3 regions of the Kocuria sp. CPCC 205297 genome follow, and region 2 is predicted to be linked to each of the others. Evidence: riboswitches for the same ligand, from Rfam matches in the RefSeq annotation. Region 2 holds a riboswitch; each other region holds the start of a gene.

Evidence for each region. Region 2 has a riboswitch for thiamine pyrophosphate ahead of thiO (glycine oxidase ThiO). Riboswitches for the same ligand answer to the same signal wherever they lie in the genome.
Region 1: it holds a riboswitch for thiamine pyrophosphate, as region 2 does, so the genes downstream of both, RF650_RS02560 (3-oxoacyl-ACP reductase) here and thiO (glycine oxidase ThiO) in region 2, are expected to answer to the same signal.
Region 3: it holds a riboswitch for thiamine pyrophosphate, as region 2 does, so the genes downstream of both, RF650_RS06530 (bifunctional hydroxymethylpyrimidine kinase/phosphomethylpyrimidine kinase) here and thiO (glycine oxidase ThiO) in region 2, are expected to answer to the same signal.

Annotation. Positions count from the first base shown of each region.
Region 1 is NZ_JAVKPY010000002.1:210,187-214,292, reverse strand. It holds gene nhaA (Na+/H+ antiporter NhaA) at 1-18, opposite strand, end outside; gene RF650_RS02565 (hypothetical protein) at 226-447, shown strand; TPP riboswitch at 965-1,098, shown strand; gene RF650_RS02560 (3-oxoacyl-ACP reductase) at 1,144-1,908, shown strand; gene RF650_RS02555 (LLM class flavin-dependent oxidoreductase) at 1,910-3,286, shown strand; gene RF650_RS02550 (phosphatidylserine/phosphatidylglycerophosphate/cardiolipin synthase family protein) at 3,395-4,106, opposite strand, start outside.
Region 2 is NZ_JAVKPY010000004.1:170,709-174,814, forward strand. It holds gene RF650_RS05100 (thiazole synthase) at 1-631, opposite strand, end outside; gene thiS (sulfur carrier protein ThiS) at 634-900, opposite strand; gene thiO (glycine oxidase ThiO) at 897-2,183, opposite strand; TPP riboswitch at 2,173-2,297, opposite strand; gene thiE (thiamine phosphate synthase) at 2,418-3,080, shown strand; gene RF650_RS05120 (thiol-disulfide oxidoreductase DCC family protein) at 3,254-3,694, opposite strand; gene RF650_RS05125 (PhzF family phenazine biosynthesis protein) at 3,667-4,106, opposite strand, start outside.
Region 3 is NZ_JAVKPY010000005.1:221,290-225,395, reverse strand. It holds gene RF650_RS06535 (Rne/Rng family ribonuclease) at 1-2,398, shown strand, start outside; TPP riboswitch at 2,477-2,572, shown strand; gene RF650_RS06530 (bifunctional hydroxymethylpyrimidine kinase/phosphomethylpyrimidine kinase) at 2,560-4,106, shown strand, end outside.

The sequences.
Region 1 (4,106 bases), on a different contig from region 2:
CGTGTGGTGCTGGGGCATGGACTTCTCCAATGTCGACGGGCATCACGCTCATTACCGCCGACCAGACTTCCCGGCACACCAGCCAGCAAGGGTAGCAGGGCGCTTTTGCGCGGCGCACGCGGGGCGGCTTTCAAGAAGGTGGTCCCGCAGCAACCCACTCGGCTTCTCTGTCGCTGCGACCCGGGACACGAGACGATCTGGCAGTGACCTGCCTACGGTGGGGGCATGCTGAAACGGAATTCGGTGGGCTTGCTGATCCTGGGGTCCGCGATGGTGGCCCTCTTCGTGATCACCTTCATTGGAGCGCGGGAATCATGGCTGCTCATGACCCTGGAACTGCTTTTCGCCGTCATCTTTCTCACCAAGGCGGTGCAAGAACGGCGTGCAGAAGTCGCGGCACAGCGCCGTCGAGCGGCGCGCCGCCCCGCGAGCAACGGCCTGTCTTGACCGAGCTGCCACCGGCGGGACCGGTTATCCCGGACTGCGGTGCGGCTGTGGCTTGGAAACACGAGTCAACATCAGGCTGATTCCCCACAGGAACAGGACCAGCAGCGGTACGAGAGTCATCATGGACGGCTCGTCCACGACTGTCACGCCGCCCACGTTCTCCCAGGTGCATGTGTGGCCCAGTGGCACCCAGCTCCACCCCGGCTCACCGTAGATCGAGCTTCCGTCGCCCAGTTCGCAGGACAGGGATCCGGAGTACACGAGTCGCTCCGCCACAAGCCCTCCGATCCAGGCGAGTACCGCTGCGAGCCACAGCACCCATCCGACGTTCCTTGCCCGCGAAGCGGCTGTTGGGTGTGACATTCACCCGTCTCCGTTCTGGCTGCCGTGCCCCTCCGCCGAGCGCGCTGCCGGTTATTTGGTCTCGCCACTTTCCTATCAGGGTTCCCTGCGACCCCATCCTTCTCGGTCAATCCGCTCACTTGATCCTCGCCAAACCTCCTTGACTACACTGACCACCAGTGACACGGGGTGCCGCCACCCTCCCCCTTCTCGCCCACCTGGCACGGAGTGGGGGACCGCAGCGGCTGAGATGACACCCGTCGAACCTGTCCAGTTAGTACTGGCGAAGGGATGTCACGGTCGCACCGCGCAGGTGGCGCACCGCTTTCTTCGCCGTGAGCCACAGGAGTGAGCATGCGGATCGAGAACACCATCGTCCTGGTCACCGGCGGAGCCCGCGGGCTCGGGGAGCACCTCAGCCGGGCGTTCGCGCGGGAGGGCGCGCGCGTCGTCGTGAACTACCACTCCAGCGAGGAGCGGGCCCGCGCGCTGGTCAGCGAACTCGGGGAGGACAGGGCACTCGCGGTCCAGGCGGATGTGACCGACGCCCACCAGGTTCGGGACATGGTCGCCCGGGCCCGGGAGCACTTCGGCGCGCCCATCACCGTGGCCGTGAACAACGCCCTGGTGGACTTCAGCTTCAACGGGGACGCCCGACCCACCCTCGAGGACCTGACCGCCGAGAACCTTACGCAGCAGTTCCAGGGCGCCGTGGTGGGCGCTCTCAACGTGATGCAGGCGGTCACCCCGGGTATGATGGAGGCCGGTGAGGGGCGCATCATCAACATCGGCACCAACCTCTTCCAGAACCCCGTGGTCCCCTACCACGACTACACCGCCGCGAAGGCCGCCCTGCTCGCCCTCACCCGCACCGCCGCCAAAGATCTCGGCCCGCAGGGCATCACCGTCAACATGATCTCCGGCGGCCTGCTACGCACCACGGACGCGAGTGCCGCTACCCCGGCCGAAGTCTTCGACGCCATTGCCGCCGGTACGCCCTTGGGTCGGGTCACCAGCCCGGAGGAGTTCGCGGACACCGCCCTCTTCTTCGCCTCCGACTGGTCCCGCGGCGTCACCGGGCAGAACCTCGTGGTCGACGGTGGACTGGTGATGGACTGACATGGCCGCCCCGCACGACACCGCGCGGACCCCGTCCGCCGCCCCTGCGGCGTCCACCCGTCCCACCCAGGTGAACCAGCCGCCCGGGACACCCGCCCGGACGCTGCACCTCAACGCCTTCCTCTACGGCGCCGGCCACCACCAGGCCGCGTGGCGCGCGCCGGGCTCCCCGGTGCACCGCCTCACGGACATCGCCTACTACGAGGAGCTCGCGCGGACTGCCGAACGCGGTCTGTTCGACGCGGTGTTCTTCGCGGACGGGCACAGCGTGGGTGACGTCTCCGGCGGACCCCGCTGGAGCCTGGAACCCCTGACAGCGCTGTCCGCGATGGCGCGGGCCACCGAGCGCGTCGGCCTGGTGTGCACGGTGTCCACCACGTTCTTCACCCCGTTCCACGCGGCCAGGATGCTCGCGTCCTTGGACCACATCTCGGGCGGGCGAGCGGGGTGGAACGTGGTGACCTCCATGTGGGACTCCGAGGCCCGCAACCACGGCTACCGGGCCATGCCGACCAAGGATGAGCGCTACGAGCGCGCCCGCGAGTTCGTGGAGGTGGCCCGCGCCCTGTGGGCCAGCTGGGACGAGGACGCCGTCACCGCAGACCCGGAGGGCCGGTGGGCTGAGCCCTCCAAGCTGCACCGCCTGCACCACGAGGGCCGCCACTTCCTGGTGGATGGACCCCTCACGGTTCCGCCCTCCCCCCAGGGGGAGCCGGTCCTCTTCCAAGCGGGTGCCTCCGGGCCCGGCAAGGCACTCGCTGCCGACTTTGCAGAGGGGATCTACGCCGTGGCCTACGATCTGCCCGCCGCGCAGGAGTACTACGCGGCGGTGAAGGCCGAAGTGGCCCGCGCCGGGCGTGATCCCGGTTCCGTGATCGTGATGCCCGGTCTGGTCACGTACGTGGGCCGCACGCACGAAGAGGCCCTCGAGAAGCAGGCCAGCGTGGACCGTTTGCTCCCTGTGGAGCAGTCGCTCGCACAGCTCTCCACGTTCGTGGAGCAGGACTGCGCGCAGTGGGACCTAGATGCGCCCGTGCCCACGCTGCCGCCCCTGGAGGAGTTCACCGGTCCGCAGGGCCGCTACGGCACCATCCTGCGGATCATCGAGGCCGAGCGTCCCACGGTCCGCCAGTTGCTCGGCCGCCTCGCCGCCGGCGGGGGTCACTGCACGATGGTGGGCACCCCGGAGTCCATCGCGGATCGCATGCAGGAATGGTTCGACAACGCCGGCGCGGACGGCTTCAACCTCATGCCGCCCGTCCAGCCGGACTCCCTGGACGACTTCGTGGACCTCGTGGTCCCCGAACTCCAGCGCCGCGGCCTGTTCCGCACCGCGTACACCGCCACCACGCTGAGGGGTCACCTCACGCGGGGTTGAGGCCCCGCTGCGCAACCCCGCCACAGGACGACGACGCCGCCCCGCACGGCGGGCGGGGCGGCGTCGGCGGCGGCGCCAGCGGTGTCGTCGTCGATCGGGAGGGTCCGGTCAGAGGAACGGGCGCAGCGGTACCAGGATCGTCTCGGCGACCCGGGCCATGGGGTGGCGATCGCGCCATTGGGGCGAGGACAGCTCCTCACAGTGCTCGTAGTCGGCGAGGAAGACCTTCTCCATCTCGGCCGCGAAATCCGGGTCCACGATCTCCACGTTGGTCTCGTAGTTGAACGAGAGGGAGAGCCGGTCGATGTTGGCGGTGCCCACGGTGGACCACTCGCCGTCGATCGTGGCGGTCTTGGCGTGGATCATGCAGGCGGCGTACAGCAAGATGGTGACCCCACCCTCCAACAACTGGCCGTAGAACCCGCGGGACACCCAGTCCGCCAGGATGTGGTTCGAGTCCTTGGGGACCATGATCCGCACATCCACCCCGCGAGCGGCCGCGTCCAGGAGGCAGTCCAGGATCTGCTGGTCGGGGATGAAGTAGGGCGTGTTCACCCAGATGTGGTGCTGCGCCCTGTTGATCGCGTTCATGTACATCTCGCGGATGGGGTACACGAGCTGGATGGGCAGGTTCGCGGAGACCCGCACCTCCAGGTCCCAATTCTTGGGCGCCACCCAGTCGATGGCGTGTTCCGGGTCCCGGTCCTCGTTCCACACGCTCGCGATGGAGCTGCGTAACCCCCATACCGCAGGCCCGATCTCCCGGATATGCGTGTCCCGCCATTGCCGGGAATAGAGAGAACCGAAGTTGTAGCCCCCC
Region 2 (4,106 bases):
ACGCGCGGGACGCGATGAGTTCGATGTTGTGCGGGTTGAGGATCCCCAGACCCGTGCCGATGGGAGCACCGAGGGGCATCACGGCCACGGCCCCGGCGTCCTCGAGCCGCAGCGCGAGCACGGGGTCGTCGGACGTGTACGCGAAGACCATGAAACCGCGCCGAGCGAGTTTCTCGGTCGCGTCCAGCAGCTCCACACCGTCCGGGAGCAGGGTGTCCTCGTCCGCGATGATTTCGAGCTTGACCCAGTCCGTCTCCAGCGCCTCGCGCCCCAGTTCAGCGGTCAGCAGAGCGTCCCGCGCGGTGTAGCACCCCGCAGTGTTGGGCAGCACCCGGATGTCGTTGCGGCGCAGCAGCCCGTACAGGCTGTCCTGCGGTGTCCCGGTCGACGACGCCGCTGCGCCACCTCCCGCGCGACCGCTCGCCCGGTTCGCCGTGCCGGATGCTTGCGCGCCCGCTGGCGAGGCGGGGCCGGGCGCGAAGCGGCGCAGGGCCACCGTGGTCAGTTCCGTCCCGGAGGCCAGCAGGGCCCGTTCGAGCATCGCGAAATCGGTGAGGCCCCCGGTGCCCATGATCAGCCGGGACGAGAGCTCCACCCCGGCCACGGTCAGGTGGGTTTCGTGCGTGGTCACGTTCAGCCTCCCTGCACCGCGGTGACGATCTCCACGGATTGACCCGCTTCCACGGGGGTCGTGGCCCACAGGGAGCGGGGGATCACGGCGTCGTCCACCGCCACGGCGATCCCCAGGGGATGGCCGTCCGCGGCGGTGCCCTCGGGTGTGATCTCGCGGCCCGTGAGGTCGACGACGGCGCTCGCGACCGTCAACCCCGGGGTCACCGCCACGGGGGAGCCGTTCACGACGGCCGTGGAGGAATTGTCTGTGGTCTCGGGCGCGATCATTCGAGTCCTCCATGCATCTGGGGATAGCTCTCGGGTGTGGTGAACGGGGCCTCGGGGGCGGGGTTCGAGTGCCGGGCCGGGTCGGTGTCGGCGAGGAACGCGGCGTCGGACCCGTGGTCCGCGAGCGGGTCCAGGACGCCGGTCACGAGCTCCGCCGCGAGCCGGGACGCCACGGGGGTCAGCAGGATGCCGTGACGGAAGTGACCCGTGCTGATCACGAGCCCGGCCACCGAGGTCTTCCCCACGTACGGCAGGTCGTCGGAGGTTCCCGGGCGGGCGCGGGCCATCATCTCCAGGACGTCGCAGTCGTCGATCGCGGGGACCACGGCGCGCGCGTCCCGCAGCAGTTGGTGTACGCCACCGGCCAGCACGGATTCGCGCCCGTCCTCGCGGCTCGTGGCGCCCAGCACCAGGGTCCGGTCCTCGCGGGGGACCATGTACACGGGTCGACCCAGGACCTGGGCGCGCACCGTGCGCGTGAGCAAATGCGATTCCCCGGGGGCCAGGGCGGTCTCGGGAACCCGCAACCGCAGGATGTCCCCGAACACCGGGCGCAATCTGAGGTCGAGTCCCTCGGGCAGCCCGCCCATGGTGTTGGCGGTCAGCCCGGTGGCCACGACCACGGCGTCCGCGGGGATCACCTCACCGGAGTCCACCTGCACGCCCGTGGCCTGCCGGGGTTCCCTGCGGGAGGTCAGCACGGTGTCCACGCGGGAGGTCAGCCACTGCGCCGGTCCGGCGTCGGGGACGTCCCCGATGGTGGTCAGCTGCGGGCAGTTCAGGGTCTCCACCAGGGCGGCCGCGAGCATCCGGGGGTCCACCTGGCGGTCGGAGACGATCCGTACCGCACCGCTCAACCGCGGCGCAAGAGCCGGTTCCAGGTGCCGGGCCTCCCGCGTGGAGATCTCCTGCACGTCCATCCCGGAGGCGATCTGGTGTGACGCGAGGTCGGAGAGGGATTGGGCGTCCGCGGCGTCGGCGGCCACCACGAGCGTCTCCTCGGTGCGGTAGCCCGTGGGCAGGCCCGTGGCCGCGGTGACGCGCTCCACGAAGTCCGGGTACTCCGCGGCGGAGGCCCGCATGAGGGGGTAGAGGCGTTCCTGGCCGTACTGGGTCTCGGCGATCGGTGCGAGCATGCCCGCGGCCGCGCGGGTGGCGCCCCACGCCGGGCGGGGATCGACGACGGTCACGGCGGCCCCGCGGCGTCGTAGTTCGAAGGCCGTGGCCAGGCCCACGAGACCAGCTCCGGCCACGACCACGTGGTCACCGAGGTGCTCGGGCATTATTCCTCCCTCCGGCGGCATGATCCGCATCAGGTGATCCGGTCGGCGGCTCACGCCCTCTCAGCCCGCTGCGGTGGTTGTTGCCAACGTGTGCGGGCTCCCGTGGAGTTCGTCGAACGGCGACGAACGGCCCTGCCAGTCTAATCACCCCTAGCTGTGGAACGCAGGGGGACTTCGCGGCGGGCTGATCGGGCGAGGTGTCCGCGGGCGCGCGGTTCGTGCCACGATGGCCGCATGGGACACACGAGCCAGACGGGTACCGGGCGCCGCGCCGCCCTCGAGAACGCGCGACTGTACGTATGCGTCACGGCGCGCCACGAGCGCGGTGACCTGCGCGAATTTCTGCACGCCGCGTACGAGGGCGGGGTGGACATCATCCAGTTGCGGGACAAATCCCTCGAGGCTGCAGCGGAGATCGAGGCCATCGAGGTACTCGCCGACGTCGCCCGTGAGCACGGCGCACTCTTCGCCGTCAACGATCGTGCGGACGTCGCGCTGCTCACCGGCGCGGACGTGTTCCACGTGGGCCAGGGCGATCTCACCACCGCGCAGGCTCGGCGGGTCCTGGGGGACGACGTGGTGATCGGGCGGTCCTGTCACTCCCTGGCCCAGGTGGACGCCGCCGTGGCCGACGCCGGGCTCGACTACTTCTGCACCGGGCCCGTGTGGGAGACCCCCACCAAGCCGGGTCGCGCGGCCGTGGGGCTCGAGCTGCCGCGCTACGCCGCTCAGCACGCGGGGGCCAAGCCCTTCTTCGCGATCGGCGGGGTCGACACCGCGCGGTTGCCGTCCGTGCTCGACACGGGTGCCTCGCGCATCGTGGTCGTGCGGGCCGTGACCGATGCGGAGGACGTCACCGCGGCGGCGCGGGCGCTGCGGGACACGCTGCCCGGGTGAGACCCGATCTTTGAACGCGGTGGAGCGGAGGCGCCGCGGTGGGATGGCACCGCTCGGGTAGCGACGTGTTCGGTGGGGTGGTGCGCGTCGGGGCGGAGTCATGGAGTCATGGCGCCGCAGTGTCTTGCCGTCGCGCGGGTGGCACGGCTCGCTCGGTACGCGGAGCGGAACCGTTACGGGGTCCCGCACTGCCCGGGGTGCTGCTGGCACCACGGGGTGACACCGGGGAACTTCCCCCGGTGATCGGCCACCCACCGGTACACGCGGTCCTGGACCCACCGCACGGGCGGTAACCGGTAGAACGGCTCGAACACCCGGATGCCCAGGGCGGTGTCCAGGGTCACGGCCACCGCGTGCGCCCCCGAGGATCGCTCACCGGAACGGGATAGGACGGCCCACACCGACGCGTTGCCCTCCGCATTCGTCAGTCCGAACCGCTCCAGTACGCCGGGGACCTGGTAGGCGTGCAGGGCGATCCGGTCATGGCGGTCCAGTGTCCGGGCCCATCCCACGCAGCGCGTGCAGAACCCGCAGTTGCCGTCGAAGACCAGGTGCAGGGACGCGCCCTGCTCGGTGCCCCGGGGGTTCACAGCAGCGCCGTCCCGTCGATGCACGCGGTGCAGTGTCCGCCCACGAACACGTGGTCCCCGTCCGACGTCACGGTCACGAGGCCGCTGCGTCCCATGAGGGTGCCCTGTCGGGCGATGTAGTTCGCGGGCGCCCGGCCCGTACGGATGAGCCACTGGGCCAGGCTCGCGTTGAGGCTTCCCGTGACGGGGTCCTCGTACCCGCCGGTCCCACCCACGAAGGCGCGGACCTCGAACTGGTGCGGACTGCTCTGCGGGTGGGGACCCACCACGCCGATCTTGGCGCCGTGGAGAGCGGGAAGGTCGGGCTCGATCGCCAGGACGTCCTTGGCGCCAGCCAGAAGCAGCGCGGCCCAGCCGGGGCCGTTGTCGACCCACTGATGGGCGACGACCTGCTCGTCCCGCAGGCCCAGGGCCGCGGTCACGCCCCCGAGCAGTT
Region 3 (4,106 bases), on a different contig from region 2:
TCGTCGTGAGTCCCGGCAGTTCGGCCGCCGCCGCCACGTGATCACCGAGGCCGAGTTCCTGGCCCGGCGCGAATCCGTGGAGCGCAAGATGCTCGTGCGACAGAAGGACGACCGGATCCAGATCGGTGTGCTCGAGGACGGGATCCTTGCCGAGCACTTCGTCTCGCACACCCAGCAGGACTCGCTGATCGGCAACGTGTACGTGGGCAAGGTGCAGAACGTGCTGCCGTCCATGGAGGCCGCCTTCGTGGACATCGGCCGCGGCCGCAACGCCGTGCTCTACGCCGGTGAGGTGGACTGGGACGCCGCCGAGCTGGGCAGCAAGCCCCGCAAGATCGAGAATGCCCTGAAGTCCGGGGACACCGTGCTCGTGCAGGTCACCAAGGACCCCGTGGGGCACAAAGGTGCTCGGCTCACGAGCCAGGTGTCCCTGCCCGGTCGCTACCTCGTCTACGTCCCGGGCGGTTCCATGACGGGGATCTCCCGCAAGCTCCCGGACGTGGAGCGCCAGCGGCTGAAGAAGATCCTCAAGGACCGGTTGCCGGAGGGTGCGGGCGTGATCGTGCGCACTGCGGCGGAGGGCGCCTCCGAGACCGAGCTGACCAACGACATCAACCGGCTGCGCTCGCAGTGGGAGCAGATCCAGGACAAGGCCAAGTCCACCAAGACGCTGGCCCCGGAGATGCTGTACGCGGAACCGGACCTGACCATCAAGACCGTGCGGGACGTCTTCAACGAGGATTTCTCCGCCATGGTGGTCCAGGGCGAGCAGGCGTGGGACAACATCGAGGCTTACGTGACCTACGTGGCGCCCGACCTGCTGGACCGCCTCGAGCGCTGGACCGGCGATGACGACCTCTTCGAGCACATGCGCGTGGAGGAGCAGATCCAGAAGGCCCTCGAGCGCAAGGTTTTCCTGCCCTCCGGCGGATCGCTCGTGATCGACCGCACCGAGGCCATGACCGTGGTGGACGTCAACACCGGCAAGTTCACGGGCTCCGGGGGCAACCTCGAGGAGACCGTGACCAAGAACAACCTCGAGGCCGCCGAGGAGATCGTGCGGCAACTGCGGTTGCGTGATATCGGCGGGATCATCGTGGTGGACTTCATCGACATGGTTCTGGAGTCCAACCGCGATCTCGTACTGCGCCGGCTCGTGGAGTGCCTGGGCCGGGACCGCACGAAGCACCAGGTGGCCGAGGTGACCTCCCTGGGTCTCGTGCAGATGACGCGCAAGCGCATGGGTACGGGGTTGCTCGAGGTCTTCTCCGAGCCGTGCGAGGAATGCGCGGGCCGCGGCGTCGTGGTCCACGACCACCCCTTGAAGGGCCGCTCCGGCGCGGCTCCCTCCGACCAGCGCGGCACTCGACACGAGCGTAAGCGTTCGCGCAACAAGCAGCACAACGGTGCGCAGGACAAGCCCAGGAACGGCAACCAGCACCACGGTTCGGACGAGCCGGACCAGGCGCGCGTGGAGGCCACCCGCACGGCGTTAGCGAACATCGCCGCGGCCTCCTCCCACGACGAGTCCGGCGACGCCGCACGGAATGCTTCCCAGGGCACCGCACCGCAGTCCGGGGGCGGGCAGGCCGAGGACACCGGTTCCCAGGAGCAGCAGACCTCCCGCGGTCAGCAGGGCGGGGAGCACGCGTCCGAGAACTCCCACGGGGAGTCCGAGGGCGGGCGCCGTCGCCGCAAGCGTCGCGGCAAGCGCAGCCGCGGTCGCGGTCAGCAGGGCGAGGACAACGCCGTGCAGAACGACGGTTCCGACCGGGACGGTTCCGGGAACGACTCGCGCGGGGATTCCCGGTCCGAGGACCGTTCCGGTGGGGACTCGTCCGCGAGCCTCACGATCCACGGCGAGGTCATCGAACTGCCCCACGGGCAGTCTGAGCAGCGGGGGAGCGAGGGCACCCAGGAGGCCCTGTCCCTGGATTCGCTGAGCGCCGCGTTCACGGATGCGGGCGAGGACGAAACCTCGACCGAGGGTGCCGTTCAGGATGCGGACGCCGCGCCCCAGCCGCGAGAGGCCGTGTCGAAGCGGTCGGCCGCCGGACACGCGCCGTCGAACTCCGGGACTGCGCAATCCAGTGCAGGGCAGACGAGTGCCGCGCAGCAGCAGAGTTCCGGGGCGGCGTCGTCCGCCGGCGGGAACCGGCCGGCGGAGGCGCCGGCGGCTCCGGCCCGACGGCGTCGTGGGTCGCGGCGTGCCGTGGCGCCGGCGGCCGCGCCCGGAACCGCGAGGGTGGAGACCCACGAGTACACGCAGGAACGGCAGGTCAGCCGTTTCACCGCGGAGGCCGGGGCCGCGACCCCCGCGGCGTCCGGTGACCAGCCCACCATCGTGGGTGTGGGCATCAAGGCTCAGGACATCACGATGACCGGCAAGCAGGACTGAGTGACCGGCGGCTGGATCCGTCGCCACGCGAGCACCGCAGGGGCACCCGGGATTCCGGGTGCCCCTGTGGCATGATCGGGGACACACACGGGGTGCTGCGCACTGCGGCTGAGAACACACCCGTCGAACCTGATCTAGCTCGTACTAGCGAAGGGATTGTCGTGGACACCACGCCTTCTACCGCCATACCCCGCGTCCTCTCTATTGCCGGAACCGATCCCACGGGCGGGGCGGGTCACGCCGCGGACCTGAAATCCATCGCCGCACTGGGCGGGTACGGGCTGAGTGTGATCACCGCAGTGGTCGCCCAGAACACCCGGGGCGTCGTGAGCGTACACACCCCACCCGTCCAGGTCCTGCGGGACCAGCTGGACGCGGTCGCCGGGGACGTCACCCTGGACGCGATCAAGGTGGGGATGCTCGGCTCCGTGGAGGTCATCGACACGGTCCGGGACTGGCTCATGGTGGGGCGCGCACCCGTGGTCGTGATCGACCCCGTCATGGTCGCCACGGCCGGCGGGCGATTGCTGCGTCCGGACGCCGAACGGGCCCTGCGGGAGCTGCTGCCCCACGCGAATTTGATCACCCCCAACCTCCCGGAACTCGCGGTGCTGGCCGAGCGCCCCGTGGCCGCGACCTGGGACGAGGCGCTCGAGCAGGGACGCGCGGTCGCGGCGGCGTTCCATACCCGGGTCCTCGTGAAAGGTGGCCACTTGGCCGGGGACACGACCCCGGACGCCCTGTTGCTCCCCGGTCAGGACGAACCCGCCGCGTTGTTCGAGGGTCGCAGGGTGCACACGCGTAACACCCACGGCACCGGGTGCTCGCTGTCCTCCGCGGTGGCCACGGTCGTGGCGCGGACCGGGGACTGGCCCGAGGCGATCCGCACGGCCCGCACATGGTTGCGTGGTGCACTGCGCGGCGCGGACGAGTTGCACGTGGGTCACGGCAACGGTCCCGTGCACCACATGCACCACGTCCAGCACCTCGTCACGGATCCGGCGTTCGTGATGACGGCCGCCGCGGAATCCGAGGGCCCCCGGTTCACCGACGAACTGTGGGAGGAGAGCGCCCCGGTGCGTGAACGCATTGCCGCCCTGGCGTTCATCCGGGGCCTCGGGGACGGCACCCTGGACCCGGGCGAGTTCGAGCTGTACCTGGACCAGGACATGCAATATCTGCAGTACTACTCCCGGGCGCTGGCCCTGCTCGCGGCCTCCGCCCCGGACGAGCGTTCGCGCGAACACTTCGCCGCGGCGTCGGCCTCCGTGGTCTCGTTCGAGTCCGCGCTGCATCGCGCCCGGCTCGGGGACCGGGAGCCCATGCCGCCGAGTGACGTCACGAGCAGTTACGCGGACTTCCTGCTGGCGCGCACGGGTCAGGACGGCTTCGCGGTGGGCTCCGCCGCGATCCTGCCGTGCTACTGGCTCTACGCCCACGTGGGTGCGGAGCTCACCCGTCGTGCCCGCGTCGCGGGACCGCAGCACCCGTTCGCCGACTGGCTCAGCACATACGACGATCCGGACTTCCAGACCGCGACCGAGTCGGTGCGCGAGATCGTGGACCGGGAGGCCGCCCACGCGGACCCGGCCACCAGGGAGCACATGCGCCGCGCGTTCCACCGGGCGTGCGCGCTCGAGCTGGCTTTCTTCGCGCAGACGACCCCGGCGACGTCGCCAGAGGGCGAGCGGCGCGCCGCGGCGCAACT